3 regions of the Pantoea sp. SGAir0180 genome follow, and region 3 is predicted to be linked to each of the others. Evidence: predicted binding sites of a transcription regulator. Region 3 holds the regulator's gene; each other region holds the start of a gene.
The links. The regulator CRP, encoded in region 3, controls carbon source genes, mostly activating them, when cyclic AMP is high. The targets are predictions, from matches to a motif close to ATGTGANNNNNNTCACAT.
Positions count from the first base shown of each region.

Region 1 (5,958 bases), 520 kb from region 3:
TGGCATGGCGGGCGTACTGTTCGCCGGATTTGGCATTCATCTTATCCTGTCACGCTAAGGTCGCCAGACCGGCTTTATGCGGCCGCCGACAGTATGCTCTGTCGTGCGGCTGCAGGTGTACATCAGGCCATTCGCCTTGCGCTGGCCAGCAGTCCGCCAATCGCAATAAATAATCCCCCGAAAATACGGTTCATCAGCTTCATCTGTTTAGGGCCTTTGATCCAGCCCGCAATGCGCGTCGCTAAGGTGGCGTAACCAATCATCACCACGATATCCACCAGTACGGTGGTTATGCCCAGAACCAGATACTGCAGCATAAGGGGTTGATGAGGAAGGATAAACTGCGGAAACAGCGCGGCCAGAAACACAATACTTTTGGGATTGGTGAGGTTCACCATGACAGCCCGTTTAAACAGGCGACGACGCGGCATCGCTTTTGACATCGCGTTGAGATCAATGGCGCCGGCAGCCCGCCACTGTTGAATACCCAGCCAGACCAGATAGCCGGCACCGGCCCATTTCAGAATCTCAAACGCCAGCAGCGACTGAGAAAACAGCGCGCCAAGACCCACCCCTACCAGGGCGATATGCAGCGCGAGCCCTACCTGCAGCCCGGAGATGGAGGCGACGGCACCACGATAACCGTGGCTGATGCCGGTGCTCATGGTGTTAATCGCGCCTGAGCCGGGTGAGAGGCTCAGAATTGTGGTGGTAAGAAGGTAGGTCAGCCACCATTCGATGGTCATGGGTTGTACTCCCGGTCTCGTCTGAAGTGTGACACAATACGCCAGAATGCTGCGCAGAGCCATGGACATCATGCGGCCGTTCAGACTCTTTTTTTCCGGCAATCAGGAGGGCGGATGAAGCAACACAGGGCAAGCTGGCTGCGACGCGAAAAGGCCTTTGCCGCCTTTGCTACTGGTCCACTGCTTGATTTCTGGCACAGCCGTGAAGAGTGCGAATTCACTGGCGTTGGAAACCTGACATTGCGCTATGTCCGGTTCATTTCACCGCAACATAAACGCGTCATCCTTATCGTGCCGGGGCGCATCGAAAGCTACGTTAAGTATCCCGAACTGGCTTACGATCTTTTTCACTGCGGCTTTGATGTGATCGTGCTCGATCATCGCGGTCAGGGGCGATCGGATCGTCTGCTGGATGACTCTCACCGCGGGCATGTGGTGGAGTTCAGCCATTATGTTGATGACCTCGAAACGCTTTATCTCAAAGAGATTGTGAGCCGTCATTATCAGCAGCGCTATGCACTGGCTCATTCGATGGGCGGCGCGATTTTGACGCTCTTCCTGGCGCGTCAGCCCGGTGCATTTCATGCCGCCGCGCTGGTGGCTCCCATGTTTGGGATTGCGTTGCCGTTACCCGCTTTTCTGGCGCATAAGATTCTTGACTGGGCGGAAAAGCGCCCCGCTGTGCGTGAGGGTTATGCATTAGGCACAGGGCGCTGGCGGGCGCACCCTTTCGGCATCAACCGGTTAACGCACAGCCATGAGCGCTACCGCCGCAGTCTGCGTTTTTATGCGGATGATCCGGCTATTCGCGTGGGCGGACCTACGTATCACTGGGTCAGAGAAGGGATTCATGCCGGGCGCAATATTCTGAGCCAGGTGGATAACATTACGACTCCGTTGCTGGTGCTGCAGGCCAGTGAAGACAGCGTGGTGGATAATCGCTCGCAGGATCTGTTTTGTGACGCGATGGCGGCAGCCGGTCACCCCTGTCAGGGCCGGACACCGCAGGTTATCAGCGGCGCGCGCCACGAGATCCTGTTTGAAAAGGACAGCATGCGCGCCGAAGCGCTCAATACCATCGTCGATTTCTTTTTATCGCAGCATTAGTTCGCAATTTACATTACCGGCTACGGCCAACCGACACCGATACCCGAGGTTTTCATGTACCACATTGTTGTGTCCGATCTGGATGGCACACTGCTTTCTCCCGAACATCGCCTGACCGCCAATGCGCGCGAAACGCTTCAGCAACTGGTCGCGCAGGGCATTCACTTTATTTTTGCCACAGGCCGTCATCACATCGATGTCGGGCAAATGCGTGACAAGCTGGGGATTCCGGCTTACATGATTACGTCAAACGGCGCGCGCGTTCACAATCCGGCAGGGGAGCTGGTTTTTAGCCACAATCTGGACGCGGACATCGCCCACGATCTGTTTGGTCTGCAGTATCATCATCCGGACGTGCTGACGCATGTTTATCGCGACGATGAGTGGTTTGTCAGCCGCTGCAGTCCGGCGGAGAAGGATTATTTTCGCGAGTCCGATTTTCACTATCAGGTTTATGAGCCGGGCATGCTGCCGACGGATGGCATCAGCAAAGTCTTTTTTACCTGTGAAGAACCGGAACACCTTGTCCCTATGGAGCAGGCCATCGAAGCACGCTGGGGCGACAGGGTTAACGTGAGTTTTTCGCTGCCGACCTGCCTCGAAGTGATGGCAGGCGGCGTGTCAAAAGGCCATGCCCTGGAAGCGGTGGCAAAACAGTTAGGCTTTACGCTTAAAGACTGTATTGCGTTTGGTGATGGTATGAATGATGTCGAAATGCTGAGTATGGCAGGCAAAGGCTGCATTATGGCTAACGCCCATCAGCGTCTGAAAGACACCTTACCTGAACTGGAAGTGATTGGCAGTAATGCCCAGGATGCCGTCCCGGAGACGCTGAGAACACTCTATCTGTCGTAATCCGAAAAGAAGGCCGGTAAGCCGGCCTTCTGGCAAATCCGTTATGCCCTTTTTTGCTTATGCCGGTGCTCACTGATCATGGTTAACAGCAGCAGCACTACCGCCATAACGGCGCCGGCAATCATCACGATGAATCCGCCATCCCAGCCGAAATAATCGACGGTATAACCCACAATGGCGCTGGCCGCGACTGAGCCACCCAGATAACCGAACAGCCCCGTAAACCCGGCAGCCGTGCCAGCCGCTTTTTTGGGTGCCAGCTCCAGCGCATGCAGACCAATGAGCATTACCGGTCCATAAATCAGAAAGCCAATCGCGATCATGCAGGCCATGTCCACACCGGGATTGCCCGGCGGATTTAGCCAGTAGATGACGGTAGCAGCGGTAACCAGCGTCATAAAAAACACCCCTGTCGCACCACGGTTGCCGCGAAAGACCTTGTCTGACATCCAGCCGCACAACAGCGTACCGGGAATGCCCGCATACTCATAAAAGAAGTAGGTCCAGGAGGACTTATCAAGCGTGAAATGCTTTACTTCTTTCAGGTAGGTCGGTGACCAGTCGAGGATGCCGTAACGCAGCAGGTAGACAAACACATTTGCCAGAGCGATGTACCACAGCAGTTTGTTGGGCAGGACATACTTCATAAAGATTTGTCTGGCAGTGAACTCTTCCTCATGACTTTCGTTGTAATCCACCGGATAGTCGTTTTTATAGGCCTCAATCGGCGGTAATCCACAAGATTGCGGCGTATCGCGCATCAGGGCAAAGGCCAGAATCGCAATGGCGATCGCCCCGAAGGCGGGCATATATAGCGCGGCTTTCCAGTCGTTGAACCACGCCATCCCCAGCAGAAACAGCAGGGGCGGAATCCCGCCGCCGACGTTATGCGCACAGTTCCACACAGAAACGATGCCGCCGCGCTCCTTTTGTGACCACCAGTGGACCATAGTGCGTCCGCAGGGCGGCCAGCCCATTCCCTGAAACCAGCCACAGATGAACAGCAGTACGAACATCACCATAATGCTGGAGGTTGCCCAGGGCACAAACCCCATAATCAGCATTACAGCAGCCGCCAGCGTTAAGCCGGCAGGTAAGAAGACCCGTGGATTCGACCGGTCTGACACCGAACCCATAATAAATTTGGAAAAGCCATAGGCGATGGAGATGCCTGAAAGCGCAAAACCCAGATCGCCGCGTGAGAAGCCTTGTTCAACCAGGTAGGGCATCGCCAGGGCGAAATTCTTTCGAACCAGATAGTAGGCCGCATAGCCAACGAAAATTCCGATAAAGATTTGCCAGCGCAGGCGACGGTAGCGTGGATCGATACGATGATCTTCGACCCGGGGCTGGTGTGGTGCAGGTTTAAAAATACTCAACATAGCGGCGGCCCTCCAGGGCGCATTATGATTTTGATTCCCGGCAGGTTGGGCAAAACTCAAGAAAACGGCGATCGGGATGCGCCATTTCGCGCAGAGAATAGACAGAGATACATGGCTTTACTGTGATGAATGACAAATCTGTTACAGATTTATGACAATCTGGCGCAAAAAGCTCAGGCCGATGCGCTGATGCGCACATTTTTCTGCTGACAGGATATGCCCGATGAGAAGATAAAAAGCCTGACCGGCAGATTAATGCGTAACTGCCTGGTTAATGCACAGATGTCAACCAGATAAATCTCCCTGCTGTGCGGACATTGTTTACACTGTCGCTCTGTTTATTTCGGGGTTGTTACCGTGCTTTTATTGATTGTTACTACCATTCTGTGGGCTTTTTCATTCAGCCTGATTGGCGAGTATCTTGCCGGTCAGGTTGACAGCTGGTTTTCGGTGCTGATGCGCCTGGCGCTGGCGGCCGTGGTATTTTTGCCTTTCCTGCGCTGGCGCGGCTATCGCCCCTCTACGCTCCTGCTGTATATGCTGGTAGGCATGCTGCAACTGGGCATCATGTATTTACTGAGTTTCGAAGCCTATCTCTATCTGAGCGTGTCTGAATTCCTGCTGTTTACCGTGATGACGCCGCTGTACGTCACGTTGATCTACGACGTGATCAGTCGACGGCCTCTGCGCGCAGGGTACATTTTCAGTGCGTTGCTGGCTGTGGCGGGCGCGGCAATCATTCGTTATGACAAAGTCAGCGATAACTTCTGGTTCGGCCTGTTGCTGGTACAGTTAGCCAATATTTGCTTTGCAGCAGGTATGGTGGGCTACAAACGTTTGCAGGAAACCCGTCCTGTGCCGCAGCACACGGCCTTTTCGTGGTTCTATCTGGGCGCGGTGCTGATTGCGGTGGTGGCCTGGGCCGTCTGGGGCAACCCGCATAAACTCCCGACCACCTCACTGCAGTGGGGCATTCTGGTCTGGCTGGGCGTGGTGGCGTCCGGACTGGGTTACTTTATGTGGAACTACGGTGCTACGCAGGTCGATGCTGGCACGTTGGGCATCATGAACAACATGCATGTGCCGGCAGGCTTGCTGGTCAACCTGGCGATATGGCAGCAAAAGCCACACTGGCCAAGCTTTATTGCCGGTGCGCTCGTGATAGTAGCGTCCTTGTGGGTCCATAAGCGCTGGGTGGTCGGTAAGAACAATCAACAGTGAAGAAACAAGGCATCGCCGCGCATCGACGCCAAAAGTAGCAGGCCGCTCAGTCTGTTGCGATCCCATGGCGGACGGGGCGCGCGTCGGCAGAAGGCGAGCAAGACGACGTCTGCTCGCCCGGCAGAGCGGACCGGATTGTTATCCCGGTGCGCTTTCTCCGGCGGGACGAGCGTAAGTCGGCGGCTGGTTTAAGCGGGCTTAACTGGCGCAGGGCGATGAATCATCGTCAGCCCCTTGAGGAAATTACGCAGAATCTGGTCACCGCATTCACGATAGTTTTTGTGATCCGGTTTACGGAAGATCGCGCCAATCTCTGCCTGAGACACGGTGAAGTTGGCTTTTTTCAGGATATCAGGGATGTCGGTCGTTTTCAGGTCAAATGCAATACGCAGCTTTTTCATGAAAATGTTGTTATTCATCTTACGCTCGATGGAAGGCGCAGGGGCATCCTCACTTTTCCCACGGCGATGAAAGATTAAGCCATTCAGGAAATAGCCCATCAGGACATCGGGGCAGGGGCGAAATGCCGCATCCTCATCTTTTTTCAGCCAACTGGTGATATCGGCCTGAGGAACCTCGCACTCCGCTAAGGCAAAAATCGCCACCATTTTGGCATCGTTCAGATCGAGCATATAGCGCACGCTGCG
Region 1 is NZ_CP028071.1:3,601,430-3,607,387, reverse strand. Features, by position in the region: gene rhtC (threonine export protein RhtC) at 1-58, shown strand, start outside; gene rhtB (homoserine/homoserine lactone efflux protein) at 123-746, opposite strand; gene pldB (lysophospholipase L2) at 861-1,853, shown strand; gene yigL (sugar/pyridoxal phosphate phosphatase YigL) at 1,908-2,708, shown strand; gene glpT (glycerol-3-phosphate transporter) at 2,750-4,090, opposite strand; gene C1N58_RS16900 (carboxylate/amino acid/amine transporter) at 4,448-5,311, shown strand; gene C1N58_RS16895 (YehS family protein) at 5,500-5,958, opposite strand, start outside.
Region 1: a site for CRP is predicted at 4,272-4,289, ahead of glpT (glycerol-3-phosphate transporter). Genes of this name have one in related genera too.

Region 2 (5,958 bases), 2.0 Mb from region 3:
TCCCGCCGGTCAGAATCAGCGGTAAGCCGGTTAAGCCTGCTTTATAGCCGATGACCGCACCAATCGTGGCCATCCATAACAACGCCTGTCCGGTCAGGAAGATGTATTTAAACGGCGTCAGGCGGGCAATGATGATATTGACGATAAAGATCACCAGCAGCGTCATGGCCACTTCGGAGCCCAGTTCACGGTTGGCCAGCCCGGCGATGGCAGCCACATCGGTGATGTAGCCCTGCATGCCAAAGCCGTGGGTGAAGATACTGTTCAGGAAGGTCAGTGCGCCGACAATAATATTGATGCCCGCCATCATAATTAAGAAGCCGAGCAGGGTTTTAAACGTCCCTTCGACCACTTTTCCCGCAGATTTCTTTTGCAGCACCAGCCCAATCAGCGCAATAAAAGCGATAAGAATGGATGCCTGCCCCAGTAAATCTTTAACCAGAAAATTGATTACACTATTCATGATTAGCAACCTTCATATTACGTTCTTTTAAGAAAGCCACGATCTTTTGCTCAATTTCGGCTTTATCGGTAAGTTTATTTAATATAATGACCCGTTTAATCTGTTCTGGTGTGGCGTCAGCATTTAAAACATCCGCAAACGCTTTTTGCGTCAGAATCATGTCGGATTTAAATGCATTAGCTTCTGAAATTGTGGTGTGATCGATATCGGCTTCAATTTCCAGTTTTTTTAAAACGGCTTTCGCACTCATTTCGATGGCGAAACTTGAACCCAGACCACAACCACAAACACATAAAATTTTCAGCATGTTTTCTCCTCACACTATTTGCAGTTGTTTAGCGAGTTTATAATGGTGCCCTTCTGTATCGACCAGGCGTTTTTTCATGCTTATTAAGTCAATCGGAATAGGCTTATTGCTGCCGTTAATAATGACGGCTTTATTGCGCATTCCGGATTGAATACAACGAACCACTTCACTTGCCATAATGGTGCCCTGATAAATTTCTTCACAGGTGGGATCGCCATTACGCAGTCCATAACCGACAATCGTTTTGCGAATGCGCACACCGATCAACGGTTCAAGTTGCTTAATTAAGGTATCGATTGCGCCCTGAAAGCCCGGTGAATATTCACGTGTATAGCCCTCAGAGCACAGGATAATGACGCTGTTCTGTTCACTGAGGCGCTGAGTGATGCGCCCGGCCAGCGTCGCCGTCGGAATCTGACACTCGGGGATTAACGCAAAATCCGCATTCGATTTTATTGCCGATTGCAGCGTCAGTTCACCGCAGTAACCGCCGAGCAACTCGACCATAAATACCCGGCCGGTTAATGCGCGGCCCGTATTCCGCAGTTTTGCCACCTCTTTAAGTACCTGCTCACAGGCAGTGGAAAAGCCCACGGTATAATCACTGCCGAAGACATCGTTATCAATCGTCATGCCGATGCCAAAACAGTTCACCCCAAATTCGCTCAGCGTATGTAAAAATTGCAGTGAGCCATCTCCGCCGGCCATAATTAATACATCAATACGCAATGACTTGAGCTGTCGGGTGATGGTTTCGTATTCGCTGCGAATTAATTTTCGCGTGGTTCTTCCCGACTGCATAACCGGAATCGAGGTAACAGAGAAATCCACTAAATCGCGTTGCGCAATTTCCTGACAGACATTATCGATAAGCCCCGGAATACCGCCATTAAATAACACCATTTCCGCCTGCGTCATTCTCGCAATCTGAAAAATAAAATTATTTATGCCGGTAACATCGCCGCCGCTGATTACCATCCCGATTCTCATTCTCCATTCCTCTCTGGCTCAATGCGTCTGCGGGCTATTGTTTCGGGATACAAGCCTTATATTTGCAAGTGAGATCACAAAAACGAGAGTATTTTGCCGGGTGGATAGATTGACAGCGGGGTTATAACAGGTGTTTATGTGAATTAAATCACAATTAATAAGCGCGCCCGTTCTGTGAGCTTCGGTTGATAAAACAACAGGTTAAATATCATCAGGCGAAGAGAAACGGCTATTTCAGGCGCGTGTCCGGATAACAAAAAAACCGCGATGCAGATTTGTGATTTTCGCCTCACTTTTCACTGTGATGCTGACGGGTTAGTTATACGGGCAGCATAGATACCGGTTATTTCGGCAGCGAAAAAGGATTCATCTTGTCCGGTTAAGCGTTTACCGGGTTTTCTTACACGCGCGGCACGATGATGAACGTTTGCGCAAAGCGGGCTGTGTTGTACCGGTGGCGTTGGGTGAAGCGGGCATAAAAAAACCCGGCAACGGATGTGCCGGGCGGGAAAACATGCTGAAAGCGTTATTTTGCGTACGCTTCGGTGGAGATGGTCAGTTTGACATCGTCGCTGACCGCAGGCACGTATTTATCCAGTTTGAAGTCAGAACGCTTGATGGTGCCGGTCGCATCAAAACCAATCGCCTGCTTTTTCACCATCGGATGCTCACCCTGCTTGTTCAGCGTGGCGTGCAGCGTAACCGGTTTGGTGATGCCTTTCAACGTCAGATTACCTTCTACGTCAAATTTGTTATCGCCTTTAGCAATGACTTTGGTGCTGCGGAAGGTCGCGCTCGGGTATTTGGCGACGTCAAAATAGTCGGCGCCTTTAAATTCTTTCGTCAGTGCAGGCACATGGCTGTCAATTTTGGTGACAGGCAAGGTCACGTCAACACGCGACTGCTCGGGTTTGCTGCTGTCGAACACCAGTGACCCCGTGGCATCCGGAATATCGGCGGTAGGATGCGAGAAGCCGAAGTGTTCCCAGCTCATAACGACCGACGTATGCTGTGGATCCAGCTGGTAGTGCATTGTCTCAGCCTGAGAAACCGGGATATACAGCGCGGCAACTGCGATCAGTGGCAGTGTAAAACGTTTAACATCTTTCACTTTTCATTCCTTTTTTATGGCGTCACATTGAGTCTGGTGCAAAGCGGCAGGAATAAAAAGTGAAGAGATTTGGCGTAAACAATCAAAATCATTCAACAATATCGATGAGTAATTATTCTACTGCTTATCGTCTGTACGTAAGATGCGCCACGCTGATTTCTGGCTGCATAACTGGTGATGCAGCTGCGTTAACTGCTGAGTGCTGAGGGCAGCAATATCCTGTGGCGTCAGTGTGGGCAGTGCGTTAGCCTGACGCAGCGCCTCGACGGTGGGTTCTTCCTGCGCTGCGGCTAACTGTGTTTTCACCCCGTCGAGATCGGCCGCGTCTGTCACGGACGTCATCTGCTGCAGAAAATCGTCGCAATACTGAATCAGCGTTGTGGCAGACAGGGTGGGTGACTGAAGCGCAAAAAGAATACCGTCGATATCCACACAACGCTGGTAACGGCAGCTGACGACATAACCGATGGGGCGTTCAACACGGTAGCGCTGATAAAATCGCGGCGCGTATAGCAGCGCCAGCGCGCGCAGTGCGGCCAGCTGTTGAGGATCGGCCAGTGGTATAAACAGCAGAATGGCGCTGTCGTCCGAGGGGTGCGGTATCCTGCTTTCGCCGCTCACCCATGCCCGCGCGGGTAATGTAGGAGAATTGACCTTCAGCACGCTGAGCTGTTGCGCAAGTTGTTGATGTCGACGGGCATTACCGCCCAGAAGGATGGCCCGCCAGCGCTGCGGCTGCACGGACGACGCCAGGCAGTAAGGCAATTGTCGTAGCAGTTCGCGTATTGCAATACCGGGAATGGCAGAGCTGGCCTCTTCCGTTGTCGGCATCAGGCAGGATAACAGTTGCGCCAGCGCCGCGCTGAGCAACGCCTCGTCGGCGGGTAAGTCCAGCGTCAGTTGCCAGACGCCCTGCCTTTCACACCATTCCCCACCGCCGCCAAAGTGACGCAGTACTGCAAACACCGACCGCAAGGCGCTTTCGCAGGCCTGACCTGCCGCCAGCGTGCTGTACAGTTCGGGACGAAGTATCAGCGTGCCGGAGGTTTCATCCGGGTGAATGTGTGGCAACGTCACTGCGGTGGTGGGCAGCCTGGCGGGCGGGAAAGGATTAGGGCCGGGATAAAAAAACCACTTAACAGGGGGAACACTGATGTCGGGCACCTGCCAGCGTGCCAGGGTGAGCGCATAACCCTGTACGCTGCGTGATTCGCCAGCCACGTCGGCGGCACAAACCAGGGTGGTTGCTGGCACACCGGCCAGCGTCTGTAATAAGGGCGAGAGTTCGGGGCAGTCGCCCGTGGCGGCAAACCCTAAAGCCCGCGCCTGAAGCTGCATTAAGGGCGACAATGCAGCCAGCCGCCGCTGCGCAAGGTGCCAGTAGTGTTGCCGCTGCGTCGCTGTGGTATGACTCAAGGCGGCGAAAAATGACTTCAGCAATGCCTGCACCACGGCGGGTTGCTCACCCGTCACTGTCATCATCAACCACTGCGTTTTTGCGGACTGATACAGCCATTTTAGCTGTAGCTGACTGGCGAGCCCGCGCGCATAGAAGGCGGCCAGCAAGCCGCCGGGGGCTTCATCCAGCAAAAACTCGCGCAACAGCGTGACACTGTCACTTAACGCCGTTGGTAACAGCCAGCTCAGCGTCACTTCGGACGGGCCGTCCTGCTGCAACATCAGCCTCCTGTCGGCCGATAATTCAACGTCTGGTGCCGGAAGACTGCCCGCATCGCGAAGGGCAAAAGGAGCAGCAAAAAACTCAGCCAGCGTTGCCAGTTCGTCCAGCGGCTGCGGCCCCTGAAGCCACAGCGTCATCGTGCCGGCGTGATAAAAACGCTGATGAAACGCCCGCAGCGCGGCCTGCAATTCAGTGACGTTGTCACCAAAAACCGCCCTGTTGCCGGTCTGAAAGCGCTGGAAACTGGCCGGTGCGATGACCGTTGAGAATATAGCCGCCTCTGCTCTGGCCGCAGCGTGATGCTGCAGCAGCCGATGCTCGGCATCAATCACAGCAATTTCCTGAGTAATGGCCTCTGGCGTTAACCGCGGCGCGCTCAGCATATCCTGCAGGCGCAGCAGGCCATCAGCCAGACTGTCCGGGGCGACTTCAAAAAAAAAGGCGCTCTGGCGCGCCAGGGTGGTGGCATTCACCTGTCCGCCCTGCGCCTGCACCCAGCTCATCAGCCGCCCTTCGTCGGGCCAGCGCTGGCCACCGCTGAACAGCATATGCTCAAGCAGATGCGCCAGGCCGGGCCAGTTATCAGGTTCATCGTGACTGCCCGCCGCCACCTTCACCAGCGCCGCCGCCTGCGTTGCGTCCGGCTGGTGGACGAGCGTCACGCGGAGTCCGTTCAGGGTCAGGCTGCGTGTGTGCATTACAGATTCCGCGTTTTATAGATCAACTGAGAATTGGTGCGGTTGCGGAACTGTAGCTGACCGATTTTGATATCACTACAGTCTGCCTGACGACGCGCCTCAAGGATTGTGCCGTGATGCGGTGACTTACTGCAGACCGGATCGGTATTATCGGCATCGCCGGTCAGCATAAAGGCCTGGCAGCGGCAGCCACCAAAGTCTTTCTCTTTTTCATCACAGGAGCGGCAGGGTTCCGGCATCCAGTCAAACCCCCGGTAGCGGTTAAAACCAAACGAGTGATACCAGATGTCTTCCAGCGACTGCTCCAGGACCGAAGGAAAGGCCACCGGCAACTGTCGCGCGCTGTGGCACGGCAGCGCCGTGCCTTCTGGCGTGACGCTCAGGAAAATCGCGCCCCAACCGCTCATGCACGGCTTTGGTCGTTCTTCATAGTAATCTGGCGTAACGAACAGCAGGTTAGTGAGGCTGCCCCGCTCGTTCATCTGCGTGCGGTAGCGGTTAACGACCGCCTCCGCCCGGGCAATCTGCTCACGCGTCGGCAATAACCCTTCGCGGTTCAGCTGTGCCCAACCGTAAAACTGGCAGGTCGCCAGTTCAACATCATCCGCCTCCAGCTCAATGCACAGATCGATAATCTTATCGATCTGGTCAATGTTATGGCGATGCAGTACGAAATTCAGCACCATCGGATAGCCGTGAGCTTTCACT
Region 2 is NZ_CP028071.1:1,755,681-1,761,638, forward strand. Features, by position in the region: gene C1N58_RS08210 (PTS sugar transporter subunit IIC) at 1-463, opposite strand, end outside; gene C1N58_RS08215 (PTS sugar transporter subunit IIB) at 456-770, opposite strand; gene C1N58_RS08220 (6-phosphofructokinase) at 780-1,760, opposite strand; gene C1N58_RS08225 (YceI family protein) at 2,287-2,871, opposite strand; gene pqqF (pyrroloquinoline quinone biosynthesis protein PqqF) at 2,989-5,250, opposite strand; gene pqqE (pyrroloquinoline quinone biosynthesis protein PqqE) at 5,250-5,958, opposite strand, start outside.
Region 2: a site for CRP is predicted at 1,897-1,914, ahead of C1N58_RS08220 (6-phosphofructokinase). Genes of this name have one in related genera too.

Region 3 (5,958 bases):
GTAGTTACTCTGGCTGACAAACATAATGGTCATCAGAATCCAGTAGGGTTTGGGAATCGAAAAGAACAGCGCCAGCCCGCTACCCAGCATCAGCATCACAGAAAAACGTCCGGCCGTGCGCAGGGCAGAAGAGCGCAGCGAGAGATAGCTTCTGAGTGCGGGCAGAAGCGGTAAACGGCGCTGGCGATCCGCCATCAAATCACGCTGATAAAGGGGCTTTTGTGTACGCAGTACCCGTGCGATGCGGCTGAAGTGATAAAGGCAAAAATTTCCTACCGGATTGTCCGGGTGCTGACGGGCGATTTTTTCCAGTGCCCCCAGCTGCTTGTCCATATCAAAGCGACTGGACAGTTGGTGGTACAGGATGTTGTCTGCCAGCTCACGTAAACGGGCGGAAATGGTTTTCGCATTCCAGCGAATCACGGCCTCAGCATGGCTTTGTTCTACCAGTTTTTGCACTTCTTCTGGCTGATGCAGGCTGACAGAAATGTGTTCCTGTAAATCCAGTGCGACCTGAAAAGCGCGGGTCAGTCGCTTATGACTGTGATCGCGGCTGGCGGACAGCATATGCATCTGCTGATAACAGGTGTTGATGAGGTCGATTGCTTTTTGTTGCCGCGCCAGCAACGGTGGTAGCGCCTTCTCCGGATCGGTAAGTTGCGTCAACAAGGTGTACTTGGCGTCACAATAGTTCGCCAGTTCGCGGTAAATCAGACTCAGGCTTTCACGCATTGGCTGCTCTTTCCACAGCCAAAACCAGAACCAGTTAAACAGGCCATACCACAGCGTACCGCCGATGTAGAGCAGGGGCGGTACGTAAATGGGCATGCGGCCAATCAGGCTGGTGGTAAATATCGCTGCGATCAGTGTGGCAGGGAGTAACCGTGCGTGCAGTGGGCTGATTTCACCTGTCACGCCCAGCAGCAAAGGCAGAGCGAAAAGAATAAGCGGTAAGGGCACGTCTTTAAACAGAAGCCACTGCATCAGTAAGCTACCCAGGGCAAACAGGCTGCCGCCGACAATCAGGCGTTTAAAGAAGCGTTTGTGGGGTGTATCCAGACCGGCAATATTGCAGCAGGCAGGCACCAATGAGAACAGCAATCCTTTTTGCAGATCGCCAAACAGCCAGCCGAGCGCGACGGGGAGACACAACACCAGTGTCTGGCGCAGGGCATAGTTAACTTCAGGGTGATAAATTATTCTTCGCCACATCGGCTCAACGCAAATAATTCACGGCATAACGTTGCCATTATGCCGTGAAGAATAAAGCTTAGCGCGTGCCGTAAACAACAATTGTTTTGCCGTGTGCGGAGATCAGATTCTGGTCTTCCAGCATCTTCAAAATACGTCCCACGGTTTCACGTGAACATCCCACGATTTGGCCAATTTCCTGACGCGTAATTTTAATTTGCATGCCGTCAGGATGCGTCATGGCATCCGGCTGTTTCGCCAGGTTGAGCAACGTCTGCGCAATGCGACCGGTGACATCAAGGAACGCGAGGTTGCCCACTTTTTCCGATGTGACCTGCAGACGGCGCGCCATTTGCGAGGAGAGGCGCATGAGGATGTCCGGATTCACCTGAATCAGCTGACGGAATTTTTTGTAGGAAATCTCTGCCACTTCGCACGCGGTTTTCGCACGTACCCAGGCGCTGCGCTCCTGACCTTCTTCGAACAGGCCAAGCTCACCAATAAAGTCGCCCTGATTCAGATAGGACAGAATCATCTCCTTGCCTTCTTCATCCTTAATCAGTACCGCAACGGAACCTTTAACGATGTAGTAAAGCGTTTCCGCCTTTTCACCTTGATGAATGAGCGTACTTTTGGATGGATACTTGTGAATATGGCAATGGGACAGGAACCATTCAAGTGTAGGGTCTGTTTGCGGTTTGCCGAGAACCATTCGCTATTATCCTCTGTTGTAATCGTGCCCAAAATACAGGGCTCTGTTTCCCTGCCAGGCGATGTAAGCGTTAAGCGTCTTTCCATTCAGGAAATTATTCGGGCTGCATTCGGCGCAGTGCGCATCATTCTTCCCGGCTTCGTCTTCGGATGACGAAAAATATTTTCAGCTCTGTTTGTAGCACAGCTTACGTCGACTGTCTTGTGTTGTCTCGCTTCAGCAAGATGGCGTTTTCTCTGGATTGCTGTTTCCCAGGCAAAAGCGTACGCTGAGCCAAAACAGGGTATTCTGAGGTCAAAATTATGCAGGCACGCGTCAAATGGGTTGAAGGGTTAACATTCCTGGGGGAATCATCGTCCGGCCATCAGGTACTGATGGATGGCAATTCTGGCGATAAAGCGCCGAGCCCTATGGAGATGGTGCTGATGGCGGCAGGGGGATGCAGCGCCATTGACGTTGTGTCAATTTTGCAAAAAGGCCGCAACGATGTGGTTGATTGCGAAGTGAAACTATCGTCTGAACGTCGGGAAGAAGCCCCCCGCATCTTTACCCATATCAATCTGCATTTTATCGTCAGCGGCAACGCACTTTCGGATAAAGCCGTGGCACGCGCTGTCGATCTGTCAGCGGAAAAATATTGCTCTGTCGCCATCATGTTAGGCAAAGGCGTCAACATTACCCACAGCTACGAAGTGATCGCGCTATAATCTCACAGAGGCCAGGCTGGCCTCTGTGGTTATTCAATCCGTTTCCCTTCCATGAGCCGTTTTACTAACGGCGCCATAATTAACTCCATCGCCAGTCCCATTTTGCCGCCGGGTACCACCAGCGTGTTGATATTGGAAATAAACGATCCCTGCAGCATGGCCAGCAGATAGGGAAAATCAATGTCTTCCAGCCCCTGAAAGTGGATAACCACAAAGCTTTCATCCAGCGAAGGGATGGTGCGCGCGGCAAAGGGATTAGAGGTATCCACCGTGGGGACGCGCTGAAAGTTAATATGGGTTCGTGAAAACTGCGGCGTAATGAAATTGATGTAATCTTCCATGGAACGCACTACCGAATCCATCACCGCTTCGCGTGAATGGCCACGCTCGCTGGTATCGCGCACCAGTTTCTGAATCCACTCCAGGTTGACGATGGGCACGACGCCGACCAGCAAATCGACTTTTTCCGCCACATTGTGTTGTGCAGTCACCACGCCGCCGTGCAAGCCTTCATAAAACAGCACATCCATATCCGGAGGTAACGGTTGCCAGGGCGTGAAGGTGCCGGGAACCTGGTTCCAGGGAACGGCTTCATCATAGGTGTGCAGATACTTACGCGACTGGCCCTTACCGTGTTCGCCGTATTCGATGAACGTTTGCTCCAGCAGGCCAAAATCATTCGCCTCCGGGCCAAAGTAGCTGATATGTCGCCCCAGATCGCGCGCTTTTCGGATAGCCATGTCCATTTCGGGTCGGGTAAAGCGGTGAAAACTGTCCCCTTCCAGTTCGGCAGCGTGCAAACCGAGTTGCTGAAAAATTTTACGGAACGCCAGGCTGGTGGTGGTGGTTCCCGCACCGCTGGAGCCCGTTACCGCGATAATCGGATGGCGTGCAGACATAGTTGAAGTCCCTGTGACGTCGGGCGATGAGCATTGTTAGCACGATTTTCCGTTCGTTGCATCAGCCACGAAACTCGCTTTTGCGCATGATGTTGACCGACTCGTGCAGTTCCGACCATACCAGAACGACCTCGCCGTGCTCCAGCTGACGACGCACATCGGCGACTTTTTCCGTCAGGCTGAGCTCCTGCTCGCCGTAATCCGTGCCTTCACGCAAAACAAACGCTTCGATAAGATTTTCAAGGGTTTCGGGAGAAACCTGTTCCCAGGGAATAATCACAGAGTCAGTTATCCAGATAAGAGGAAATCCACTGTGGCACGCGCTGCTCCAGCCACAACCGAGGCTGACGCAGGGTGCCACTGACGAAACCAACATGCCCACCCTGCTGTGTCAGCTGATAGGTAATAGTGGCAGATAATTGCGCAGGCTGCGGGATCACCTCATCGCTCATGAACGGGTCATCTTTTGCATGGATGATGAGCAGCGGTTTTGTCACGAACTTAAGGCGCGGCATAGCGCTGGCGCGACGGTAATAATCCGTGGCGTCGGCAAAACCATGCGCCCGGGCCGTGATCGCGTCGTCAAAGTCTCGCAGACGGCGCAGGGCGTTAAGCTGAATGAGGTTCACCGGCAACGTGTCGGGCCAGGCCCGCAGTTTACGCTGGGCATTCTTTTTTAACTGGCTTAACAGGTAACGCTGATAAACCTGTGAAAAGCCGCGCTCAAGTCGGGCGCTGCAGGGTTCCAGCATCAGGGGCGCAGACACAATCACGCCCGCGTCAATCAGGGCTTCATCACCTTGCTGGCCTAACAGGCAACCGAGCATATTCCCGCCCAGCGAGAAGCCGACAGCAGTTGTGGGCACCCGGCCCCAGCGCGTCGTCAGCCAGTGCAGGAAAAAACGCGCATCCTCGGTTTCACCGGAGTGGTATATCCGGTTCAGACGGTTCGGCTCACCGCTGCAGCCGCGAAAATGCATTACTACCGCCAGCCAGCCACGCTGTTTGCACTGCAGCATCAGGCCATGAATATAGGGACTGTGGAAACTTCCTTCCAGGCCATGAAACAGCACCACGCGCGGTTTATGCCGGGCAAACTGAGGATCTTCACTCCAGGCCAAATCAACAAAGTCACCGTCAGGTAAATCCAGCCGCTGCCAGTGTGGCGTTAACCTTTTCGTCCGCCGTATCAGCCGCGGCAGAATGGTTTGCAGGTGCGGGTTGCCCAGACCGGGCAGGGGAATGAACGCCGCGTCGTCAGGGCCCGAAAATTTCATGTTGTAAAGGCTTGTCTGTTCCATATCACACTGTTAGCTTCGATAAGTTTTCACTAAGGGAGGAGAACCCGGGTTAATGGAACTCAGTCTGTTTTTATCATTATTAGGCTTTCTTTGGGTCGCGGCGATTACACCCGGACCTAATAATATGTTACTCACCGCCTCGGGGGCCAATTTTGGTTTTTTGCGCACCCTCCCGTTGATGATCGGCATTATGATCGGCATGCAGCTAATGCTGCTGCTGGTAGCGTTTGGCGTGGGTGGATTGATACTGCTTTATCCCTCCCTGCATCTCATCCTGAAAATTGCCGGTAGCCTTTACCTGCTGTGGCTGGCCTGGAAGATTGCCACCGCAGCCTATGAGAAGCTGGAAACCGATGCGGCACCTGTCGCACCTATGCCGTTCTGGCAGGGAGGCTTATTACAACTGATCAACCCCAAAGCCTGGCTCATGGCGCTGGGTGCCGTCGCCAGTTTTAGTCTGGCCGGTGCGGGCTATCGCCATTCTGTCCTGTTAATCAGTCTTGGCATGGTTATGGTCAATCTGGTTGCAGGCGTTATCTGGATGGGCTTTGGCGCGATGATCGGCCGTATTTTACGTAGTCCCCGCGCCTGGAAACGCTTTAACCTGAGCATGGGGCTGTTAACGGCGGCCTGCGTATTGCTGATCTGGCACTGAGCTTAGCTGGATGCGCGCTCCAGGCGCGTCCAGGGCAACACTTCGCGAACAACCGGCGCGTGCGGCTGGCGAATTTTTTTCAGCAACAGCTGCACGCTGCGCGCGCCCAGTTGATACATGGGCTGTTCAATGGTGGTTAACGGTGGATTCAGGCTGCTGGTAAAGGGAATGCCGTCAAACCCCACGACGGCAAGGTCTTCCGGGACACGCAGGCCCGCCTCCAGCGCTGCATGCACCACGCCAACCGCCAGCACATCAGACACGGCAAATACCGCATCCGGCGGCTCCGCTAAACGCAACAATTCCTGCAATGCCCGACTGCCTTCTTCGCAGGTAATGCCTTCGGTATAGACGACATTCGTCCAGTCTGACCCCGATTGCGCAACGCCTTCTCGATAGCCTTGTTCGCGATATTGAGAATAGAGATAACGCATATCGCCATTCACCAGTGCAATGCGCTTACGGCCCCGGCCGGCCAGATAATGGACGGTAT
Region 3 is NZ_CP028071.1:4,124,446-4,130,403, forward strand. Features, by position in the region: gene C1N58_RS19270 (YccS/YhfK family putative transporter) at 1-1,212, opposite strand, end outside; gene crp (cAMP-activated global transcriptional regulator CRP) at 1,271-1,903, opposite strand; gene C1N58_RS19280 (OsmC family protein) at 2,206-2,610, shown strand; gene C1N58_RS19285 (phosphoribulokinase) at 2,640-3,509, opposite strand; gene C1N58_RS19290 (YheU family protein) at 3,571-3,789, opposite strand; gene C1N58_RS19295 (hydrolase) at 3,794-4,810, opposite strand; gene C1N58_RS19300 (LysE family translocator) at 4,863-5,465, shown strand; gene C1N58_RS19305 (LacI family DNA-binding transcriptional regulator) at 5,468-5,958, opposite strand, start outside.